Xanthocytophaga agilis: one gene and its partner. The protein of the gene in region 1 interacts with the protein of each later gene in a pairwise test. Links are inferred from orthologs where the notes say so. Each region holds a gene or a part of one and is shown on either strand. Other genes may lie near its edges.

Evidence for each region.
Region 2: the proteins of rlmB (region 1) and QNI22_RS06855 interact in binary tests that used the Escherichia coli proteins (3 or more experiments, as listed by UniProt). The link is inferred for Xanthocytophaga agilis from one-to-one orthologs.

Annotation. Positions count from the first base shown.
Region 1 is NZ_JASJOU010000005.1:531,796-543,376, forward strand. What follows is about bases 4,673-7,451. They hold rlmB (23S rRNA (guanosine(2251)-2'-O)-methyltransferase RlmB), read left to right. Parts: upstream 4,673-5,582; coding sequence 5,583-6,320; downstream 6,321-7,451. Other genes in these bases: QNI22_RS17970 (glycosyltransferase family 2 protein), read right to left, coding at 4,673-5,000; QNI22_RS17980 (zinc-dependent peptidase), read right to left, coding at 6,397-7,158; pheS (phenylalanine--tRNA ligase subunit alpha), read right to left, coding at 7,317-7,451. Outside these bases: QNI22_RS17960 (acylneuraminate cytidylyltransferase family protein), read right to left, coding at 1-261; QNI22_RS17965 (T9SS type A sorting domain-containing protein), read right to left, coding at 379-4,152; more of QNI22_RS17970, read right to left, coding at 4,272-4,672; more of pheS, read right to left, coding at 7,452-8,357; QNI22_RS17990 (peptidylprolyl isomerase), read left to right, coding at 8,679-10,820; QNI22_RS17995 (TraB/GumN family protein), read left to right, coding at 11,011-11,581. UniProt on the Escherichia coli protein: Specifically methylates the ribose of guanosine 2251 in 23S rRNA.
Region 2 is NZ_JASJOU010000002.1:41,921-53,630, forward strand. The notes cover bases 1-2,908. They hold QNI22_RS06855 (NAD(P)H-hydrate dehydratase), read left to right. Parts: upstream 1-639; coding sequence 640-2,178; downstream 2,179-2,908. Other genes in these bases: QNI22_RS06850 (CotH family protein), read left to right, coding at 1-461; QNI22_RS06860 (CBU_0592 family membrane protein), read right to left, coding at 2,173-2,448; QNI22_RS06865 (RNA polymerase sigma factor), read left to right, coding at 2,670-2,908. In the rest of the region: more of QNI22_RS06865, read left to right, coding at 2,909-3,230; QNI22_RS06870 (hypothetical protein), read left to right, coding at 3,208-5,004; QNI22_RS06875 (hypothetical protein), read left to right, coding at 5,087-5,764; QNI22_RS06880 (PPK2 family polyphosphate kinase), read left to right, coding at 5,858-6,595; QNI22_RS06885 (hypothetical protein), read left to right, coding at 6,688-7,425; QNI22_RS06890 (glycoside hydrolase family 9 protein), read left to right, coding at 7,608-9,581; QNI22_RS06895 (flavin monoamine oxidase family protein), read left to right, coding at 10,297-11,710. UniProt on the Escherichia coli protein: Bifunctional enzyme that catalyzes the epimerization of the S- and R-forms of NAD(P)HX and the dehydration of the S-form of NAD(P)HX at the expense of ADP, which is converted to AMP.

The DNA of each region.
Region 1 (11,581 bases):
CTGAAATACTTCCAGATCAGTTGAATGATCCTGGGAAATCTCATCCGGACGTAAAAATGGAACTTCTGCTCCAAATTGCTTTGCGATGTCTGCATAGAGTTCGCTATCTGTACTGACAATTACACGATCTATTTTTTTTGAAGATAAGGCATGTTCAATGGAATAAGCCAGCATGGGCTTACCTGCAATGGAACGGATATTTTTATGAGGGATGGACTTAGAGCCTTGACGAGCTGGTATAATGGCTAAAACAGTTGGCACAATAGTGTTATTTTCGCTGAAACAGGATTTTATTGGCCAAAGTTAAAAAGAAAAACGTAGAAGCATAGTACTGTGACTACACTTCTACGTTTTCAAAAGTTTGGGTTTTATGTCAAACTAGTATTGCTTCACAACTTTAATAGTTTCTTTTACACCTGTCTGATCTGTAATACGAATCAGATACAAGCCTTGCGAAGATTTTTTACCTAATACAACTGTATTACCACCTGCAGATTGTGCATGATCCACAACTTTACCTGTTTGATCTACCAGGCTAACAGTAACTGCTGCATATTCTGCTTTTAATGTAACAGATATAGTGCTATTGAATGGATTCGGATAAGCTACAGACTGACTTTGCTCATCTTCTGATAAGCTGGTAGCTGCGGCTGCAACTCTTCCTGATGGAGATGCCATAGTTTTAAAAGTAACAGTTGCAGACCAAGGTGACCATGCACCTGCACCTAATGGGTTATTAGACGCTTGTGCTCTTACACGAAGATAGTATGTAGTATTATAGTTTAATGGTGAGTTAACTGTAGTAGCATAACTCGCTGCTGTAATATCTCTTACTATACCTGTAAAACCTGCATCAGTACTTATCTGTAATTGCATACCTGTTACATTCCAAACACCAGCAGGAGGACATGATGCAGTTATGGATGGTGTTACAAACATACTTGTCAAAGTACCTGCCATAGTTGCAGTAGGTGTAAGCGTATAAGATGGAACTGTAAATGCTGCCACATTTGCCCAGTAACCTGTTTGTAGATAGGTACCGTTTGCTGCAGTTCTTACGTTCTTCACACGCAGATAATAGGTTTTTCCAGGTATCAGGTAACGTACATAATCATACTCTCCCAGTACTGTAAATGCCTGGTAATTATCATCACGAGCTGAAATGTCAATCGCTACTAAACGTCCGTTTATCCATTTTCTATATGAATAGCGTTCATAAGCTATTCCACTTCCCGCAGGATCTGCAGATATAGGGCCGTATGGACCATGTACATCAACCAGATTTGTGAAATTTACATCTGTTGCAATCTGGAAGAACATAGAAGTTGCATTTTTCATATGCCATCCTCTTAGTTTCATTGAATTGGAAGATACATTTCCTACAGGGCTATCTGCATACGTTGGATGCAAAGAGTTATACACATGTTTAATGTTTGCAGCAGATGTCCATGGACCTACAGACGGTGCTGATATTCTAACACGTATATAATATTTCTCTCCAGATTGTAATTGCTGTGAATTAGGATTGAATGCAAAAACATTGGAAGCCGAAGTTGCAGTATAATGAATGTTAGAAGTAAAAGTTGAATCAGTGCTCAGTTGAATTTCATACTGTGTGGCTCCTGATACAGCCAGAACCTGTAATGTTTGATTCAAACTATTGAGATATATCTCACCACCTACCACATTAGATGTACTAGTAACTAGTTCAAGATAAGTTTCAAGTGGACTAACAGTTGTAAACGTATAGATATTTGGATTTGAATCATCTCCATCATAATTGCTATAGTATCCTACTACTCCACCATTTAAGCTTACTTCTGTGGAGATACGAATCTTGTAAGTAATTCCCGCTGTCAACACTCCATTTGGAATGCTGAAGGATGGACTTGCCGAACTCGCATAGTAGTAGCCTGTTCTGGTAGACCAGTCTCCTGTGCCACCAACAGGTACGATCTCAATCTGATAATTTGTAATAGCACCACAGTCTCCCTGATATGGGGCAAATGTAATTGTAGGAGTCACAGAAACCCCTGTCGCTCCATCTAGCGGAGTGGATAATGTTGGTGTTAAAGTACCTCCAATACCTCCGGTGCTAAAATCAAATAATGTTGCAGATCCTGTGATAGCTGTAAAGCTGCCTCCTGTACCTGTACCTGCAGTCAAACGCATTTCATAATTTGTATTCGCAAGTAATTGCGTATTAGTAAATGAGAATGTGTAATCAGAACCACTAGCTGTACTATAGAAAGCTGTTCCGAAAGAACCGGAAGGCTTTTGTCTGTACTCTACTTTTATGGTAGTTGCTCCCGGGTAAGCATTTACAATCACAGGGAATCCACAAGGATTTAATCCAGTTAACGAAAGTGGACTTTGAATAGAAACTCCAGGTGTTGCAGAAACAGTGAAAGTATTAGTATCACTGAATGTACCATTTGCTGTATTATACGTAACCCGGGCACGATAGGTATTTCCTGCTGTTAGGAAAGAAGGAACAGTCCAATTATAAGTAGCAGTTGTATAATTCTGAGAAGCAACTACTGTATTTCCAACTGTTCCATCCAGGATTTCATACAATACAGAGTTTAATGTACAACCTGCAAATGGAGATTGAATTATAATAGTAGGTGTCACAGTATTAACTGTTACTCCATCTGCTGGCGAGGTAATTACAGGTGTGTTAGCCGCTTCACTGGATTGATTAACTCCTGTAAACCAATCGTTATATACTTGTCCAATCAACGTACCTGTATTATTAGCCCCTGTCCGGGTTGTTAATTCAACCAGATAGTGTGCATTATCTGCAAATAATGAACGGAGCAACGTTATATTAAAAGGTGTAGTCGCAGCATTACCATCTGCAAAGTTATATGTTTGTTGAAAGATAGTAGGTCCAGGCCCTATTGGGAACACTTTGAATACTAAGCTTCTTGCGGATGTGCTGTTCGCATTCACATTAGCAACAACATCTGAACATAAATCCAGCGTTGCCTCATCAGCTGGTGAAATGAGTAAAGGGTCTGCAATAACAAGAGATTCTGTCGTGAAGCTGATGACTTTTTCTCCTACAGTTGTTCCACTTATTTGGAAGGTAACACGTACATAATATTGTGTGCCAAATTCTAATGTAGCTGGAGTCCAGCTAAACGCTCCATTACCACTTCCCTGTAAACTGGTTTGTTTGGATGATCCACCAAAGGCTGGATCTGTATCCACTTCTATAATTCTTGATGTCAATGTTCCACAACCTGTATACGCAGCAACTGCGATAGATGGGGTTCTTGATACATCTGTTGCACCATCTAATGGAGAAGTAATAACTGGTATAGAGGAAGGTGGTTTTACTCCTGTTGTAAACGTAGAAGTTGTAGTTCCTATTAGTTCACCATTGATATCAACGCTGTACACCTCTATAGTATATGGCGTGCTAGCGGCTAATAATGCGGTATCTATTGCTGGCAATGCATAATTTGTTGTAGCTGTTGTTGCGTTGGCAAAAGTCGGATTTATACCATCTGCATCACTATCTACAACCGGACTGCTTGGATCTGAGGTTGGATAGACAAGGTATAGAAGTGTACGCGCTCCCTGATAATTGGCATTAACAGTAATTGTAAGGTTCTGACAAAGGTCAAAAGATGCTCCATTGGCAGGAGAAATAATTTGAGGATTTTGTAAAGCAGGCTCTGTGATGGTAATTCTTGTAAGCGTGCTATTTAAAACAGTTGCATCAGAAGGTCCAAACCAACCTGCTGTTGCTGTTGATGTCTGAACTCTTACATAATATACTTGGGAAGTAGAAGGATCAAGATCAGCATAAGATTGTAAAAGATTCCACAAAGGATAGGTGTATGTTGCAGTTGTAGAAGTAGTAGGTATAATAGTAGGAGAAAAATAACCTGCACCACTGACAGCTGCACTGGACAGAAGTAATGTTACACCATCGCTATCATAAAGCTGAACTCTAAGCCTTCTTATTCCTGTTCTAGGAGTTGTCCCTGCACTTAAACGTCCAGTCATTGTTTGTGTGTAGGGATTTATACCTGTTGCATTATTTGCTGGGGTTGTAATTGTTGGAGCTTGTCCGAGCACAGAAAAATCTGCTAGCAGCCCCCCCAAAACCATTAAGAGAAATAGTACACTTTTTTTCATAAAATATTGATTATTGAGACTTTCTGACTTTATGTAAAATCTTTAAATTAATCCTTCCCAAATAAGAAAAGGTAAGTCTGTATCACCTGATATTTCAATAAGATTTTCTTATATTAAAATCAGGCAAACAGGTTATATTTCAAAATGCAATAAATTGCACGGAAACCATCTTTCCAGTTTATCTTTTTCCCTTCTGCATAAGTACGTCCATAATAAGATATACCTACTTCATAAATGCGAACATTAGGGATACGAGCCACTTTTGCTGTTACTTCCGGCTCAAAACCAAACCGGTTTTCTTTCAGCTTAATTGCCTGAATCATATCTGTACGAAAGAGCTTATAGCATGTTTCCATATCTGTCAGGTTCAAGTTGGTAAACATATTGGATAAAAATGTCAGGAACTTGTTACCAATAGTATGCCAAAAGAATAAAATACGGTGTGGATTTCCGCCCATAAAGCGAGAACCAAATACTATGTCTGCAAATCCTTCCAGAACAGGTTGTAAAAGAATATTATATTCCCGCGGATCATACTCTAAATCCGCATCCTGAATAATTACATATTCACCGGTTGCTTTACTGATCCCTGTATGCAGGGCGGCTCCTTTGCCTTTGTTTACTTCGTGTTTAAAATACGTAATAGGTAGATCTGGATTTTCTCGTTGATAATTCAGAATAGACTCTTCTGTGTTATCTTTTGAACAGTCATTAATAATGATGACCTCTTTTTCAATGTTGTTGAGTAATTGTACCGCTTTGATTTTATTTAAAATGAAGTGAATAGTTCTCCCTTCATTATATGCCGGAATAACAATAGATAGTTTGGTAATGGTCGTTGTTTGCACAGAAAATAAGGTTTAATAAGCAAGAATGATGCTATTTATAGTCAAATTATGTAAAAGTAAATAATACTTTTGCAATTCTAGTGCATATTCCTTAAAAAAAGAATTGCACAAAAACAATACTCTTGTTTATTAGACTATTATGCAATGATATCTTTGTTCAATACAACCTTGTTATTTATTTCTATGGATTTTTACTATATATTTCAAAAACGTGCCTGACCTGAGAAAAATATATATAGTTTCCTATCTATTATATACGATAATAACTAAATTTTAGATTCACAGGTAGTAAGATACTGTTTCGCTTACTTACTAGACAGGAAGTTAATAGCATAGAAAATTAAGACGTATCTATCCATTATAAGACACCTGATACTAAATAAGCTACTATTTTCAGGATATATTTTATTTAGAAATAATAAGGAAACTCAAAAACAACTTTGTTTTATATATCAGTTTAGCCTACTATATTCATTGTAACAATTTTCAAGCATATCTCTGCTTACTGGACTTTTTATTCTACCCTGCACTGCCTACCTTTGCTCTTTCGCTTATTTTGTTTTCATACTAATTCTCTTTTCATTGAGCAAAGATCTTGTTTTTGGCATTCGGGCTGTGATTGAAACCATCCGGGCTGGTAAGGAAATAGACAAATTATTGGTACAGCGGGATCTGAGCACGGCCGGAAACCTGGCGGAATTACTACAGGCTGCGCATGAGTTTAATGTTCCTATATCTCGTGTACCTAAAGAGCGCCTGGACCGTGTTACTCGCAAAAATCATCAGGGCGTGATTGCATTTGTATCAGCTGTAAATTATGCTAAACTTCACAATGTCATCAGTGATGTATATGAGCGTGGGTTGGTGCCTTTGATCTTGATTTTGGACCGGGTAACTGATGTACGTAACTTTGGTGCTATAGCCCGTACTGCCGAGTGTGCTGGTGCGCATGCTATTGTTATTCCTGCTAAAGGAGCTGCCCAAATCAATGCGGATGCTGTCAAAACATCTTCAGGTGCACTGAATTTTATTCCGGTTTGTCGGGAAGAAAGTTTAGTAAGAACTGTCTCTTTTCTGCAAGAATCCGGATTACAGGTAATAGGATGTACAGAAAAAGCTGAAAAGTTATTATATGAAGTAGATCTTACTGTTCCTACAGCTATCATTATGGGATCAGAGGAAGATGGCATTACCAACGAACTGATTCGTAAAGTAGACACATTGGTCAAAATTCCTGAAGCTGGCCAAATTTCTTCTCTGAATGTTTCTGTTGCTGCCGGAGTAATGATTTATGAAGCAATACGTCAACGATTAAGATAGAAATTAGCAGAGCCAAGTAGTCTCCATGATCAGGAGACTATTTCATTACTAAGTGCATTTTAGCTTGTTGAGAGGCTCAAGCTGCAACTTGTCTGTGAAGAGGGTCCTGATTTAATAGATCTGCCATAGAATTATATAGTAAGGGCGCCTCAGACAACATTTCTGTTGGATTCTCAAAGAATGTTTCAACGGCTACCGCAAATAACTCGGCAACATTTGTACCTGCATATTTTCGCAACACAGATTCCTCTCCTGACTGTATCTTCCTATATTCCACTTTAGCCTGTAAAAAAAACTCCTGTACGTGTTCTGGTGCCAGGAAGTCCTCACCGTATTGACGGTTTTCGAGTAATAGTGCATGTGCCATTTCATGTAAGCCTACATTGAGGGCATCCGTTGGATAAAAATAGCCTTCCACAAAATGTTTCCATGATAATACGATGATCCCTCCTGCATTTACTTCGCCTACATGATAATCCCGGTTAAGCAGTGAATAATATTTGTCAGGATACAAAATAATCGTGTTAAAATGGGATAGATACACAGGTGAGAGACCAAATGTCAGTTGCACAGCACAGGCGGCTATCAATATTTTCATTTCCTCTGTGATTTCGAGTTTACCCCGTGAGATAAATTCTTTCTCTTGTAAAAATGTAGCTACCCTCAGATTAAATATTTGTTTCTTGTCAGGTGTCAGTTGTCGGTAGTACGCAAAGTTTTTCTCCAGAATAGTATCATTTAGAGAGAGTGTTTGTCTACTAACATGTTTCGTACGGACTTGTGTCCACCAGTAACCTCCAATTATCGCCACCAGCACACCAAAAATAATGGGTATCATAGAATCGGTATATTGTTAAAAAATGTTCATATAGTAAGCATCAAGCTGACTATATTTTTATGTAGATGCTGTAATCTAAAAAAAAGTAAGCGTGATACCATAAGTGGCATCACGCTTATCTGTAAGAATTCAGGAATTTCTTTATTTATTAGGATATCTTAACTGATTCCTCCAAACTGTCGCAGGAAGCGTATATCATTCTCACTAAATAAACGCAGATCCCGTACCTGATATAATAAGTTTGTAATCCGTTCGATGCCCATACCAAAAGCAAATCCGGTATATTTCTCAGCATCGATGCCACAGTTGGTAAGAACATTTGGATCAACCATACCTGAACCCAGAATTTCTACCCAACCTGTATGCTTACACATCTGGCAACCATCTCCTTTACAAATAAGACAGGATATATCCATTTCAGCACTTGGCTCTGTGAATGGGAAATAAGAAGCACGGAAACGCACCTTCACATCATTGCCAAACATCTCCTTCACGAAATAGTAAAGCGTATTTTTCAGATCTCGGAAACTAACATTGGTATCTATATAAAGACCTTCTACCTGATGAAAGAAGCAATGTGCTCTGGCTGAAATGGCTTCATTGCGATACACACGACCTGGCATAATAGCACGGATTGGCGGTTTTTGTTTTTCCATCAAACGCACTTGCACACCAGATGTATGTGTCCGTAATAGTAGGTCATCTGCTGGGTTATCTGTTTTCCGAATAAAAAACGTATCCTGCATTTCACGGGCAGGGTGATTTTCGGCAAAGTTCAAGGCGGCAAAGTTGTGCCAGTCATCTTCAATTTCAGGGCCATCCGCAACAGCAAATCCCATTCTGCCAAAAATCTCTATAATACGATTACGTACCAGCGTCAATGGATGTACAGACCCCAGTTCGTTTGGATATACAGGTAGTGTAAGATCAACAGGTGCTGCTTGTTGAGCGGATAAGCTTTGCTCTTCAATCCATGCCTGCTTTTCCTTAAACTTATTTTCAGCCAGATTCTTAAGTGTATTTAATTCTGCTCCCATTGCCCGGCGATCTTCTGCAGGAATGGTTTTCATGCCTTCAAACAATTCGGCAATTACACTTTTTCGGCTTATATAAGCCATCCGGAATTGTTCCAGTTGGTCTGCAGAATCAATTTGGGCGTCTTCGATCTGTTGTCGAATGTCCTTAATGCGGTCTAACATATAAAGTTTCGGATTTGACTATAATCAGGCTGATATCAAAAATAGTACAAACGGATGTGTCCATTAGTAGTATTTGTTTCGCAAAGATAATAGTCCGGGTATGAAATCGTATTCTTTCTATGCAAAAACCTGTAAATTATCCACAATAAACACCTATATGATTTACAAAAAACATTGTTTTTTATGGGATTATCTTTTTATTTTGCGTCCCTTTCTGTGTAAAAACAAAAGGTGACCCTATTTTTCGGGAAAGTATATTTTGCTAAATCAGAAATAACGTCTCATTATTTATTTTTAATCACCTATTTTAATTGTCAACGAATGGCAGTAATTGGTAAAATCAGAGAAAAAGCAGGCTGGGCAATCGGATTGATTGCTTTAGGATTAGGCCTTTTTATTGTCGGTGCCGACTTTTTTGGCCCCAAATCAAATCTGTTCAGTAATGATGCCGAAGTTGGAAAAATTGCGGGTCATGGCATTAGTGCTAAAGAATTTGAGGCTGAAGTGGAACAGATAAAAGCCACTATGGCAATGCAAGGGCAGAATCCAACAGAGCAACAACTGCAACAAATTCGTGAACAGGTATGGCAGGATATGATTTTCCGTTATGCATACCAGCCACAGTTTGAAAAACTGGGCATTGGCTTGTCTCCAGAAGAGCGGGATGATATGATTGCAGGAGATAACATTCATACCAGCATCAAACAAACTCAAGTATTCCAAAATGCATCAGGCCAGTTTGATAGGACTATGCTGGATCGTTACCTGGATTACATAGAGTCAGACTCTGCCCGTCCTCAGGATAAGCAATTATGGGAAAACTTTATCGTAAACCAACTGCCTCAAATGCGTATGCGTGAGAAGTATGACAATCTGTTACGTACTTCCTTATATGTTACACAGGCAGAAGCACAGCATGAGTATGAAGCACAAGTTGCCAAAGTTGATGCTAAATACATATATGTTCCTTATTATTCTATTCCTGATTCTACTATCAAGGTTTCTGATGATGAATTAAAAACGTATTTGAGTGCACATAAGAATCAGTACAAAGGAGATGAAACTCGCAGTCTTAAATATGTGACTTTCCCTATCATGCCTTCTGCTAAAGATAGCGCTGACCTGAAAAGTCAATTGGTGGATCTTGCTAAACAGCTGGCTGTTGCACCAAACGATTCATCTTTTGCTATTGCTGAATCAGAAATTGAAGTTCCAGGTAATGGTTCCTATCAGGTAATTGGGGCACTGCCTCAGGAAATTCAGAATACGATCTCTACCTTAATACCAGGTTCTATTAATGGGCCTTTTCAGGATGGTAACGAATACTACATCTTTAAATATGATGGAGCAAAAGATGATAGCATTCCTTCATTACGCGCCAGCCATATTTTATTTAATTTACCTAAAGGTGCCTCAGATTCAGTAAAAGCCCAAACTCGTAAACAAGCTGAAGATGTATTGAAACAAATCAAAGATGGAGCTAGTTTTGAAGCCCTAGCACAACAATATGGTTCTGATGGTACTGCGCAACGTGGAGGGGACTTGGGTTGGTTTTCTAAGAATGGGCAAATGGTAAAGGAGTTCGAAGGACCTATATTTAGCTTTAACGGATCTGGCTTGCTTCCAAACCTTGTCGAAACTGAGTATGGTTATCATATAGTGAAAGTAACTCAACCTAAGACATACAAGAAATACAAAGTTGCTGTTATCCGTAAGTCTATCGTACCTAGTGAGGCTACTCGAAATGAAGTATATCGTAAAGCCAGTGCAATCGGCAGTCAGGCTAAAGATATTGCTTCATTTGAAGAGGCTGTAAAGAAAGATCCTACTTTATCTGCTTACACTGCGGATCGTCTTCAGCCACAAGCTACCAGCATCAATACACTGGTTAATGCAAGATCTATTGTACAGTGGGCATTTAAAGATGATACAAAAGTAGGAACTGTTTCAACAGAATTGTTTGAACTGGATAATCCAAACCAGTATGTAATAGCTGTATTAACTGGTAAAAGTGAAAAAGGATCTCCTTCTGTAGACGCATATCGGGCTGAACTAACCAATAAGGTTCGTAATCAGAAAAAAGCAGAACAGATCATAAGCAAGTTGGGTGATCTATCTGGAACATTGGATGCTATTGCTCAGAAATATGGTGCACAAGCTCAGGTGTTGACAGGTACAGATATTACAATGGGATCTAATTCTTTACCAAGTGTGGGAATGGAACCTGCGGCCCTGGGTAAAGCATTTGGTTTGAAAGTTGGTCAGAAAAGTAAGGCTATCAAAGGTGAGAATGGTGTGATTGTAATGGAAGTTACTAAACAAACTCCTGCTCCTCAGATCGCAGATTATACACAATATAAGACGCAACTGAAACAAAATAAGAGCTTCTCTGTCACCTATCTGGCTGGTGAAGCTATCAAGGAAGATGCAGATATCGAAGATTTGAGATATAAATTCTATTAATAGCCTGTATTATCTACTATGATTTAAAACCTTGCTTCACCAGAAAGCAAGGTTTTTTTATTTCTACAGATATAGCTCAGAAATGTAGTTTATTAAAAAGCTTCTGTTTACTGAACAAATCATCGTATTTTTATGGAGAGTCAGATCTGTAAGGTCATACAAGGGTTAATCAAATTATTATATATTCACAATGAGACATTACCTTCTGCTTTGTATCAGCTTTTTATTTTCAATACCAACTTTGTTTGCCCAGAATGATAAATCCTTATTATGGGAGATATCAGGGAAAGGAATCACTAAGCCTTCCTATATTTTTGGAACAATACATATATTGTGTGCATCAGACCTGGTAATTACTAACAATCTTAAGATTGCCTTTAACAAGTCTGAACAACTTTATTTGGAATTGGATATGGATGATCCAGGTATGTTGCTTCAGATGATGCAACATATGACCATGAAAGATGGTATAACTCTAAAGTCATTGGTTTCAGAGGCAGATTACACTATCGTATCTACCTTCTTTCAGAAGAAAACAGGCATGTCAATAGATATGTTGGCTGGAACCAAGCCATTTTTTATTATGAGTTTGGTTTTGCCTTCTACCATGAGTTGTCAGACAGCCTCATGGGAAACTTCATTAATGTCACTGGCGCAGGAGCAAAAGATTGAGACATACGGACTGGAGACTTTACAAGATCAATTGGCAGTTATTGATCAGATCTCCTATAAAGATCAGGCTTCAATGCTACTAGAGACTT
Region 2 (11,710 bases), on another replicon or contig:
TGGCTACTATTCTACAGGAAGCGCAAAACCGTAATTACCAGAGATGGCCAATCTTAAAAGAATATGTATGGCCTAATGCTGTCATTCCCGGTAGCTATCAGGGAGAGGTAGATTATCTGAAAACCTGGCTGACTACCCGACTAGCATGGCTAGACTATGCAATTCCAGGGGTATGTGATGCACTTGCAACTGAAAATGAAAATAAGTCAAGTCAGGTCTATCTCTATCCTAATCCATCATCTGGTGATGTATATATCCAATTTGATCACCTCACTGAAAACACACCTATTACAGCAGAAGTATATAATATGTTGGGACAAAAAATTGCTACTCAGTCTTTTAAATGGACAAACACTCCCAAATTACTACCTGCTTCACAATTGTCGCCAGGAATACTGCTTATAAAACTGTATATAAGAGATACACTTATTTCTACTAAAAAGGTCATTAGAAGCAATTAAAGGAACTATTTTTTACAAGAACCTTCTTTAATTATGTAGACTCTAATTTTGTAGAAAAACTATCTATGTAAATTATGATAGGGAGATAGTCTTACTTGCATCATTTTACTATTATCCTACATAATTATTTAGAGTATACCTACTATTTATACTTTTACAAATTTGCTGCCTTTTATATATGAAAATAGTATCTGCAACTCAAATACGTGAAATAGATGAGTATACGATAAACCATGAACCTGTTACTTCCATTGATCTTATGGAACGGGCAGCCACTGCGTTCTCTAGCTGGTTTATGCAGCATTATTCCAATATAAAGAGAATTAAAATTGTATGCGGACCAGGTAATAATGGTGGAGATGGCCTGGTAATTGCAAGAATCTTATATTCTTATGGTTACAAAGTTGAGGTGTATACTATCTTGCCTACAGCAAAAACATCCAAAGATTTTGATATCAATCTCCAGCGCTTATCCTCTTTAATCTCTGAACAAAGGATCACACCCAACTCAAAGCTTCCTCAATTTCACACTGAAGATATTTTGATTGATGCGTTATTTGGTTCGGGGTTAAATCGTCCATTAGCTGGTCTGGCGGCCGATATAGTACAGGCTATGAACCAAGCCAAAACCATTATCGCTGTCGATATTCCTTCAGGTCTCTTTACAGATACAAATAACTCAAAAGAAGATGTTATTATAAAAGCCACTCAAACCATTGCCTTCCAACTTCCTAAACTTGCATTTATGCTTCCACAAAATGCCGATTTCATAGGAGATTGGCATCTGGTAGATATTGGCTTACATCCTACTGCTATCGCTCAAGCTAGCACAAACTATTTTTATACACATACAAGGAAAGCAATTACATACCTGAAAAAACGATCAAAGTTTTCACATAAGGGAACCAATGGCCACGCATTATTGATAGCAGGCAGCTATGGGATGATGGGAGCAGCAATCCTTTCTGCACGAGCCTGTTTACGTAGCGGAGTGGGTAAATTAACTCTCCATGCACCTAAACATGCAAATGACCTGGTACAATCCAACATACCAGAAGCTTTGTTTTCGGCAGATGACAATAAGTATCTATCTACAACCGAATGGACAGAAGACCAACTCAAAAGCTATTCTGCGATAGGTCTCGGTCCCGGACTTAGTATTGATACGAAGATTCTTTCCTTAATCCATTCTATTATAGAACATGGCAGTTCCATTCCATTAATTATAGACGCAGATGGAATTAACAATTTATCTACTCCTGAAGGTAGAGACCTACTAGACAAACTACCTGAAAATACAATCATTACCCCCCACCCCAAGGAATTTCAGAAATTATTAAATCGTTCATGGCAGAATGATTATGAAAAGTTAGATCTGCTACGAGAGTTTTCTGTAAAATATCAGGTTATTGTGTGTTTAAAAGGTGCACATACAGCAGTAGCTCTACCAGATGGTAGCATTCACTTTAACTCAACTGGGAATCCAGGTATGGCAACAGGAGGGTCTGGAGATGTGCTTACAGGGATAATTACGGCTCTTCTAGCCCAAAAGTATAACCCTGCACATGCAGCAATCTTTGGCGTATATCTTCATGGATTAGCAGGAGATATAGCAGTAAAAGAGAAAAGTATATATAGTATGGTTGCATCTGATTTGACTGACAATCTGCCAAAAGCTTTTTTGGAGATTACAGCGTTGCAGACCCAAAACTCATAACTGCTTCGATTCTACTTTCGGCTGTTTTCTGGCTGTCCTGATCAATGCCGCAATTCCAATTACTGTCCAGATTATATTTACCACCGCAGAGGGAATAGCCTTATGATATAAAGTAAGAATGATTAAGCCTGCACTACCTATAATGTTTAACCATTTGTATAGAGTAGATTGGGCATCTATTTTACCACTCATATTTAAAAAGTAAGCTGTTACTACTAATACAGAACCTATCCAACCGACAGTTTCTACCACGATATCTGTTGTGGTCATTTGTTAAAATCGTTAAAAAATGAATCTATTCCAGTCTAAAATTGTAAATTATCAGGAAGATCATGTTTTTTAATTACAATAGAAATTATTTTTTATACTGAATGCAACCATTTCAACTATTTAAGAGTCTTGGAGAAAGCAGATACTGAATAATCCGTCTGTAGCTATGAAATCGATCTTTTGATTTACCACTTTTACCACATTACTCCCAACCAGACTGAATGTTATTCAGTGAAGACGAACTTATAGAAGGCTGTATAAGAGGAGATAGAACCCAACAGCGACGCCTCTACGAACTTTTCTCCAAAAGAATGTTTGTAGTGTGCTTGCGCTATGCAAAAAGCCGACTGGAAGCAGAAGATGTATTACAGGAATCGTTTATTAAAGTTTTTGAGAAAATAAAAGATTTTCGGAGAGATTGTCCTCTTGAGGGATGGATCAAACGTATTGTTATCAATACAGCATTGAATCAGAATCGTAGTAAATTATACATGTTTCCAGCAGTAGATATAGATGATATACATGAAGCAGAAGATAGTCATTCATCCCTTTCAGATCTGAGTTTCCAGGAATTACTGGAGATGGTGCAACAGCTGGCACCACGTTATCAGGTCATTTTTAACCTGTATGCCATTGAAGGTTATCAACATAATGAAATTGGCACTATGCTGGGTATTAGCGAAGGCACTTCCAAGTCGCAATATGCACGTGCTAGAGCTATACTCCGCCAAATGATAGAAGATAAACAACAAATAAAATATGAACGCTTCCGAAAAGAATAGCTTTGAAGAGCAGTGGAGAGACGCGTTTGAAAACGCTGAGTTACCCCCAGATCCAATGATCTGGTCAAATATTGAAACAAAACTGGCAGATGCAGAAAGAGATAAATATAAAAGAAAGCTATATTTATTTAAGCTGCGAGTCGCTGCTGCCGTAGCATTACTGGTATTGGCAACTGGTATATGGACCATCCAGCAGTCCATGAAAGGGAATAGTATTGCCATTGTAAATCATTATGAGAAAGAAATCCATAGTTCTGGCCCTGACAAAGGAGTATCCATATCTTCTGGAGACAAAACTTTCAATACAGATTCTACGCGATCTGCTATTTCTAATGTGTCTGCCTCTAATACAGCCAGTAATACTTTATCTCAGCATTCGTCAACCCCTGTCCTTCAACCAGCTACAAAAACAGAATCATCTTCCAATACAGTCAGAAACAACTCAGAAAGTGGAAAGACCAGTTCAACTCAGTTTGTAGAAAAACAGGATCAACTTTCCTATGAATCAACAAAATCAGGTACTAAGACATCAGCTATTAAGACAGATGCACAAACAACATCTATAGGCAAAGCACCACAAAATCAGGAAACATCTATTGTTACAAATGGTAAATTATTATCGGATAAACAAAAGAAAAGTTTACAGACAACGAATGTGGAAGATAATGTTGCTTATTACGAAGCTTCACCAACAAAGAAAAACACACTCAAAAATACCGGAAAAAATGTTGAGAGTTCATCAATAGTAGATCAAAACCTTAACCCAGCTAGTGAAAATTATATATCAGCAATTCATTCCCAATCAAATAATTATCAAGCAAATAATTATATAGTAGCTGTTGAACCTATCTCAGGAAAGTCTGTTCATACGCAAATGGCAAAAGCTGTAGTGAAAGATATTCGCTGGAAACTTAATCAGGATTTCTGGGATCAGTTGACAGCACAGGATCTGGCAGCACAGCAAAAGAAACAAATGCACAGAGCACGTTGGAGATTAGATGGTGGTGCAACTCCAGGAAGCTTTAATCCAAATTTTAACTCAACCAGTTATTCTGCAATGAATAGTTATGCTGATCAAGCACTTACTCCGACAACAGTAGGAAAAACCAATGCTGTTAGCCCATCAAGTAAGGACATAGGTAGCATGACACATTCGGGTACTTTTTATGCAACAGGTTTACAAACAGAGTTTGCACTATCAGAAAGGTTTTCCATCCTAGGAGGAGTTCAGTATACTTATAGTAAGTCTCAGATAGATGTGACTCAGTATACCGCATTTAGTAATAGTTCTGCTATTCAGCCCGACTTTTATGAATTATTTGGGGCTTCATCAAGAAGTACACCTACTAATACACTGGCCCAAAATAATATATCTTATAGGACGTCTCTAAACACCAATGAAGTACAAAGTCTGGATAATACCTATCATTATATTGGATTTCCAATGCGAGTTCTTTACAAAGTACTCAATCGAAAAGTAAAAGCCAGTATAGGTGCAGGAGTGTCTACAGACCTATTTCTGAAGAGCCAGATTAGTAGTTCTGAAAACAATATAGAAACACTCGAATTCAATCGTTCACAGAATTCATTCTATAAGAGTACAATTTTTAGTGGATTGTTAAGTGTAAAGCTGGATTATGCCATTGACAATAAATACAGTATTTATCTTGAACCCAGCTTCCGCAGAACATTATCATCTTCAACTACCTCATCTACTTTGAGTAGTTTTCCTGGATGGTGGGGAGTAGGAACAGGTATAATGTATAGATTTTAACAGAAGGCAACCAAAAGGTTGCTTTTTCAATATAATTCATATTTTTAACTAGCCAATCTACCACAAATACATTGCCATATAGATGAAAAGAATTTTACTCTGCATTTTGACTAACATACTGCTTTTTAGCTGTGACAATCAGGAGCAGATACATCCAATCATCATTGACCCTGTCACCCCAATCCATCTTGGAACGGAAACACTAACAACTGGTACATATCTTGGTTTCACTATAGGTGATTCTCCCCAAACAACTTATACAAAGACTCAAGCACTAATCACTAGCAAAGGGTTAAATAATTTATCTATTACCCACTCTATTTATACAGATCTGCCTTTGGTAAAAAACACATTATCATTATATACATCTATCTTTTTGGATGAAGAAAAAGGAACAGATTCTGGAGTACAAATTTATTTTGAGAATAATACGGTTAAAAGCATATACTTAAATAGTGGTAAAAAACTAAACAGATGGCCTAATTCTTTTCCTCAAGTATCTATCCAGCTTGGTGAATCTGTAGATAATCTCTATTCAAAACTTGAAAGAATAGCTGCTAACTCTGTCTATAGGAAGAAGTTCGAACGAATCAGTCTTTTTTTCAAGGATATTAACAAGGTATATGACTCCAATATGGGAATGTCTCCACAATGGTACTTCGGGTATAGCTATGATATAAACAAGACAGAACGTGTTCAGCTTAATTTTCAGGATCAGAAATTAGTATCTATTCATGTTGAACGTTATCAGGCCAGGTAATCTCACCCCTATCTTGGCTCTCTTACATTGAGCATAGATTTTTACGTATACTTGTTATATTAAAGTTATACTATTGTCAAATAAGACGATCCTATGCATAAGCTTAAAAATACAGATACAAAACCTCCTCAAGAAACTGATAAAGAAGCATGTAAACTCAAAACAGGAGAATTGCAGGAACAATTACGGGAAAAGCAAAAGATCCTTTATGCACAGGGAGAATATAGTATTTTAGTTATTCTTCAGGGATTAGACGCATCAGGAAAGGACGGCGTTCTCAATGATGTATTCAGTGGGTTAAATCTATTAGGAGTACAGGTTGCAGCCTTTAAAGCTCCTACAGAAGAAGAATCCCGGCACGATTTTTTATGGCGCATCCATCAGAAAGTACCAGGTAAAGGTATAATTGGCATTTTTAATCGTTCACATTATGAAGATGTTCTGGTGCCTCGGGTAGAAAAATGGATAGATGACAAAACAATAAAGAAACGCTTCAAACACATCAACGACTTTGAATCGTTACTTATTGAGAACAATACAGTTATTCTCAAATTCTACCTGCATGTTTCTGCAGAAGAACAAAAGGAACGGTTAACAGAACGAATGGAAAATCGCACCAAGTTCTGGAAACATAATGACAATGACTGGCAGGTTGCAACAAAAAGAGACATATATTTGGATGCATACGAAGATATTTTTGAACACTGCTCGAAGGCTGCAGACTGGCACATTGTTCCGGCAGATAAGAACTGGTACAAAAACCATATAATAGCCAAAGCAACATTAAAGGCACTGGAACAACTACCCTTGAAATATCCAGACTTAAAATAGTAGATACAACCTGACTAGTTGTTTCAACAATATTTTCACATCCATTATCTCATGTTAGAAGATAGTAAGCATGGGATAATATTTATCCCCTTATGAAAAAGCTAGTATTGTTTATATTCATGTGCATTAGCCTATGTCAATTCAGTAAAGCACAACAAAAGCGTACTCAAGAAGTCCTCTATTTAAAAAATGGTAGCATTATTCGAAATGCAAAATCCTTACAGTACCTGGATTCTCTAATAGAAATCCATACAACAGAAGGCTCAATATTCCGGTTTGAACTCAGTGATCTGGACAGTATCGCCCGTGAACCTGTCCGAGTTAAGTTTCGTACACATGGATACTTCCTTGCTGTTGAAGCTGGGTTCCTTTCCGGACATAGTACAAATACAACCACAACGATAGAGAAACGGAATAATGATGCGTCACTCCAGATTGTCTCAGGCTATCAATGGAATTCTCATTGGGCTACTGGTATAGGAGCAGCAATGGATATCTATCAGACAGGCACAATCTTACCCCTATTTCTGCGAAGTATGTACACTCCTCTCACTAACCGGCTAACCCCTCTTATCTCTTTTGATATAGGTTATGGACTCTATACAAGAGTTTTCAATGGCAGCCCCACTAATGGTCAACTTTCTCAGGGCGGTTTATTTATAAATCCGGCAGTTGGCTTTATTGCCAGGTCAGAGAAAAGAACAGCATTTTCCTTTGCAATAGGTTATCGCCGACAACATGTATATCAAAGCTTTGTAAATGAGGAGACTACCTCTTCCAAAAATATTATTCTGCATCGTATGTCTATTCGAGTAGGCTTATCCTTTTGATACTTTCCCAAAATAATGCGTTTACATTTTATATTTTGATCTTACTAATGTACTAAAAGGCTCGCCTATCGGTGGGCCTTTCTATTTGGATTTTGTCCAACTTTATGTTATATACAACAGCATATAAAACAGACATTTTTTAATAAACTGTTTTATAATTCTTTTATCTATTCATACTTACTATGAAAAGCCTACTTTCTCTTACGACCTGTAGTATTTTACTTTCCATCTTTGGACTACAAAGCCTATATGCACAATACAATTACGCAGAAGGCTTGCAAAAAACATTGCTTTTTTATGAAGCTCAGCGTTCAGGAAAGATGCCCGCCAACAATCGCCTTAGTTGGCGAGGCGATTCTCATTTACGTGATGGAAAGGATGTAGGTATTGATCTGACAGGAGGCTGGTACGATGCAGGAGATTCGCCTAAGTGGAATGCAACTATGTCATTTGCAGCCTCTACTCTGGCATGGAGTGCGCTGGAATACCCCAAAGGATATCAACAATCAGGTCAAATCTCCTATTTGCTAAATAATTTAAAATGGGTAGGCGACTATTTTATTAAATGTCTTCGATTTAAAACCATTAATGATCTGCCTACATATCGGGTTTTTGTCGAAGTAGGTAATGTAGACGAAGAACATAAATCATGGGTTGCGAACGAAGTTATGCAGGCATTATATCCTAATCGTCCCTCCTTTTATGCAGATAAAGATGCTCCTGCAACCAGTATAGTAGCTGCAATGGCAGCTTCTCAGGCAGTATCTTCCATTGTTTTTCGAACTAATGGAAATACTCAATATGCAGATGCTCTACTATTAAATGCACAAAAATTATACGAATTTGCTACTACCTATCAAGGAAATGGAACCGTTAAAAATGCAAGAGGAGAAATTGTAAAACATACAGAGAACTATGATGAGAATCGCTTTGAGGATCAAGTTTGTCTGGCAGCAATCTGGTTATATCGTGCCACCAAATCCTTACAACCAGAGGCTTCTGCTCAATATCTGAAACAGGCGGAAAAACTAGCTGGTGGATTTGCAAATCGGGTACCAGAAGCTTATTATAGTTATAGTACATATGAAATCCCTTGCTTCATACTACTTTCTGAAGAATTTCCAGATAATATTTTGTATAAGCAAAAGACAGAAGCTGCCCTGGATCGTTTTGTTAATCTCCCTAAAAGTCCGGGCGGACTAGCAAAAATAGGATATGAATGGGGTACTCTCCGACATGCAAACAATACAGCATGGTTATTTTTTGTGTATGCAGATCACTTAGCGGAAGGTGCACGCAAAACTAAATATGAACAATGGGCTAAAAGTCAGCTAGATTACTCTTTGGGCAGCAACCCTCAAAACAGAAGTTATCTTTTGGGTTTCCAGCCAGCAGGTAAAACGGTTGTTAATACTCCCCATCATGGCACAGCACATGCACCCTGGGCAGGTTGGGAACACCTGAATAAGGAGAAACCGGAATTTCGGTATCAACCACGTCATATTTTATATGGAGGTTTATTAGGGGGACCAAACTGGAACGATGAATTCAAAGCAGAGGTTGGAAATGCAGCACAAACTGAAGTTGCCTTGGACTTTAATGCAGGTATTACAGCCAATATGGCTCGTATGACATCTGTAATTGGAGGTAAACCACTTCCTAATTTCCCACCCAAAGAAAAACCAGATGATGAATATTTTGTTGAAGCATCTATTGCAGACACGGATAATGAATCTGTAGAGATAAAGGCATGGTTGAATAACCGTTCTGCTTTTCCTGCAAAAGTATCATCTAACCTTTCCTTCAGGTATTATTTTCAGGCAGAACCCGGTACTCAAATACAGGCAGAAATTGTAAATGGTAAAGGTGCAGCCATATCCCAGCCAACTCTCTACCAAGGAAGTATATATTTTGTGACAGTTACCTTCCCCAATATACCTATTTTTCCGGGAGGCCTTGATCCCAATAACGGATGGACGCCATTTTATCGAAAAGAAGTTGTTTTTCGTCTGAAGAGCTCCGGCAGCTGGAATAATGCAAACGACTGGTCATTCAAAGGAATTACCACCCAGGGAAAATCTCCTGTAAAAGTAAATCAGATCAGTGTATGGGAGGGTAAAAAGAAACTAGGTGGTATTGATCCACCAAAAGGATAAGTATTCTCTTTATAATTTATCAATATTTCAAACTAACAGAATTAATCCTTAATCTTCAGTAAGAGATGTGGTATCTTTTACTGAAGATTTTTTGTTTGCGCATAGTTCACGGCATGGCTCCTCAATGGGGCTGACTCGGTTGCCTGGCCACGAAAGATCATTTTGATCAGAACTCACGGCAATTTTGTGTTTGACCTGAACTCCAGTCAATTTTTCTCTTGCGCATAGTTCACAGCAAAACTTTTGTTTGCGTATAACTCACGGCAAAACTTTTTTTGAGCGGAATTCACTACAAACTACGGAGATACCATAAAGAACATCCTATCAACAACGAAATATGCGTCTCAAACCTATTGGTGTGAATCCACTACCATCTCCTGGGTAGACAAGTCGTTAACTGAACTTTGGGATGATATACTATTATCTTCTCCCCTACTTTTGCCATGTATTTAAAGTCATAGCCTAACTTCATTGGTTCATAGCCTCAAATAGTGTATAGAAACCAGCATTGATATAGGAACGTCACATGAGATAGATGTATTTTTGGCTATAATCAAAAATGCTATTGGAATATTTCAAAACACACAGCACTAATAGAATATTAAACTATATAATCCCAAATTACTGGAATTAAATTTTGAGTATACTATGAAATAATATAATATTGGTTACCACTTGATACAACAAACCAAAGATCATTTTTACCTTTCCACCTATGACCACATTTACACGCCGTAATTTTATACAGAAGGTTGCCGCTATTACAGGGTCTGGATACACTGCAATGGTTGCCCTTGACATGATCCCTGCAGCACCAGCAAAACCACTATCATTACAAGGGCAAGCCGGAAAAAAAGTAATCATATTGGGCGCAGGTATGGCAGGGCTGGCATCTGCCTATCAATTAACCAAACTTGGTTATGATTGTACCATTCTTGAAGCTCGCGGACGAGCAGGAGGACGCGTATGGACAATCCGGCCAGGTGCGAAAGAAACAGAACTGAACGGAGCATTACAAACCTGTCGATTTGATGAAGGACAATTCTACAATGCAGGTGCCATGCGTATTCCACACCATCATACATCTGTGATTCAATATTGCCGGGAATTAGGTGTGCCAATGGAAAACTTCCCTAATACCAATGAAGGAGCCTATTATTATAGTGAAGGCAAAGGTCCTTACTCCAATAAACGCATTCGACAACGGGAAATTCACAATGATATACGAGGATATACGTCAGAAATGCTGGCAAAAGTGATGGATCAAAGTTCACTGGATACACCCCTCACCAAAGAAGACAAAGAGAAAATTATCGAATATCTGATGGCAGAAGGAGCATTGGATAAAAGTAAATTATACAAAGGATCACCTCGTCGCGGTTTTGATGTTCCTCCCGGGGCATATAGTCAGGCAGGTAAACCCGCCCCTCTTCCTTCGTTAGTAGACCTTCTTCAGTCAGGTTTTTATGATCCCTATTTTTACAACATTCCGGAATACACATATGAGCAACAAAATACTATGCTTATGGTCTCCGGAGGAACAGATAAACTTACAGAAGCATTTACAAAACAGTTAGGCAAGAAAATCACCTACAATGCAGAAGTCACCAAGATATATAAAACAGAAAATGGGGCAAAAGTATCTTACAAAGATACAACCAAAGGCTCTGTACATGAAATCACAGGTGATTTCTGTATCTGCACTATTCCATTACCTGTTTTGAGCAGCATTGAACACAACTTTTCTTCCAATATCTCCCGTGCCATTGATCTAATACCACATAACAGTGCCTGTAAAATAGGACTACAGTTCAAACGAAGATTCTGGGAAGAAGATGATAATATATTTGGAGGAATTAGTCGTACCAATATGGATATTACTCAAATTGTATATCCTAGTACAGGCTATTTTTCTAAAAAAGGAGTGGTTATCGGCTACTATAATTACGGATCTACAGCGGAACGCATTGGCAATCTATCTCTGGCAGATCGTGAAAAACTGGCATTAGAACAAGGCAGTAAGATACATCCACAATACAAAACAGAGTTTGAAAGTTCGTTTTCTGTGGCCTGGCAGAAGGTACGTTACAGTCAGGCTGGCTGGGCTATGTATCCACAGGACGTACGTG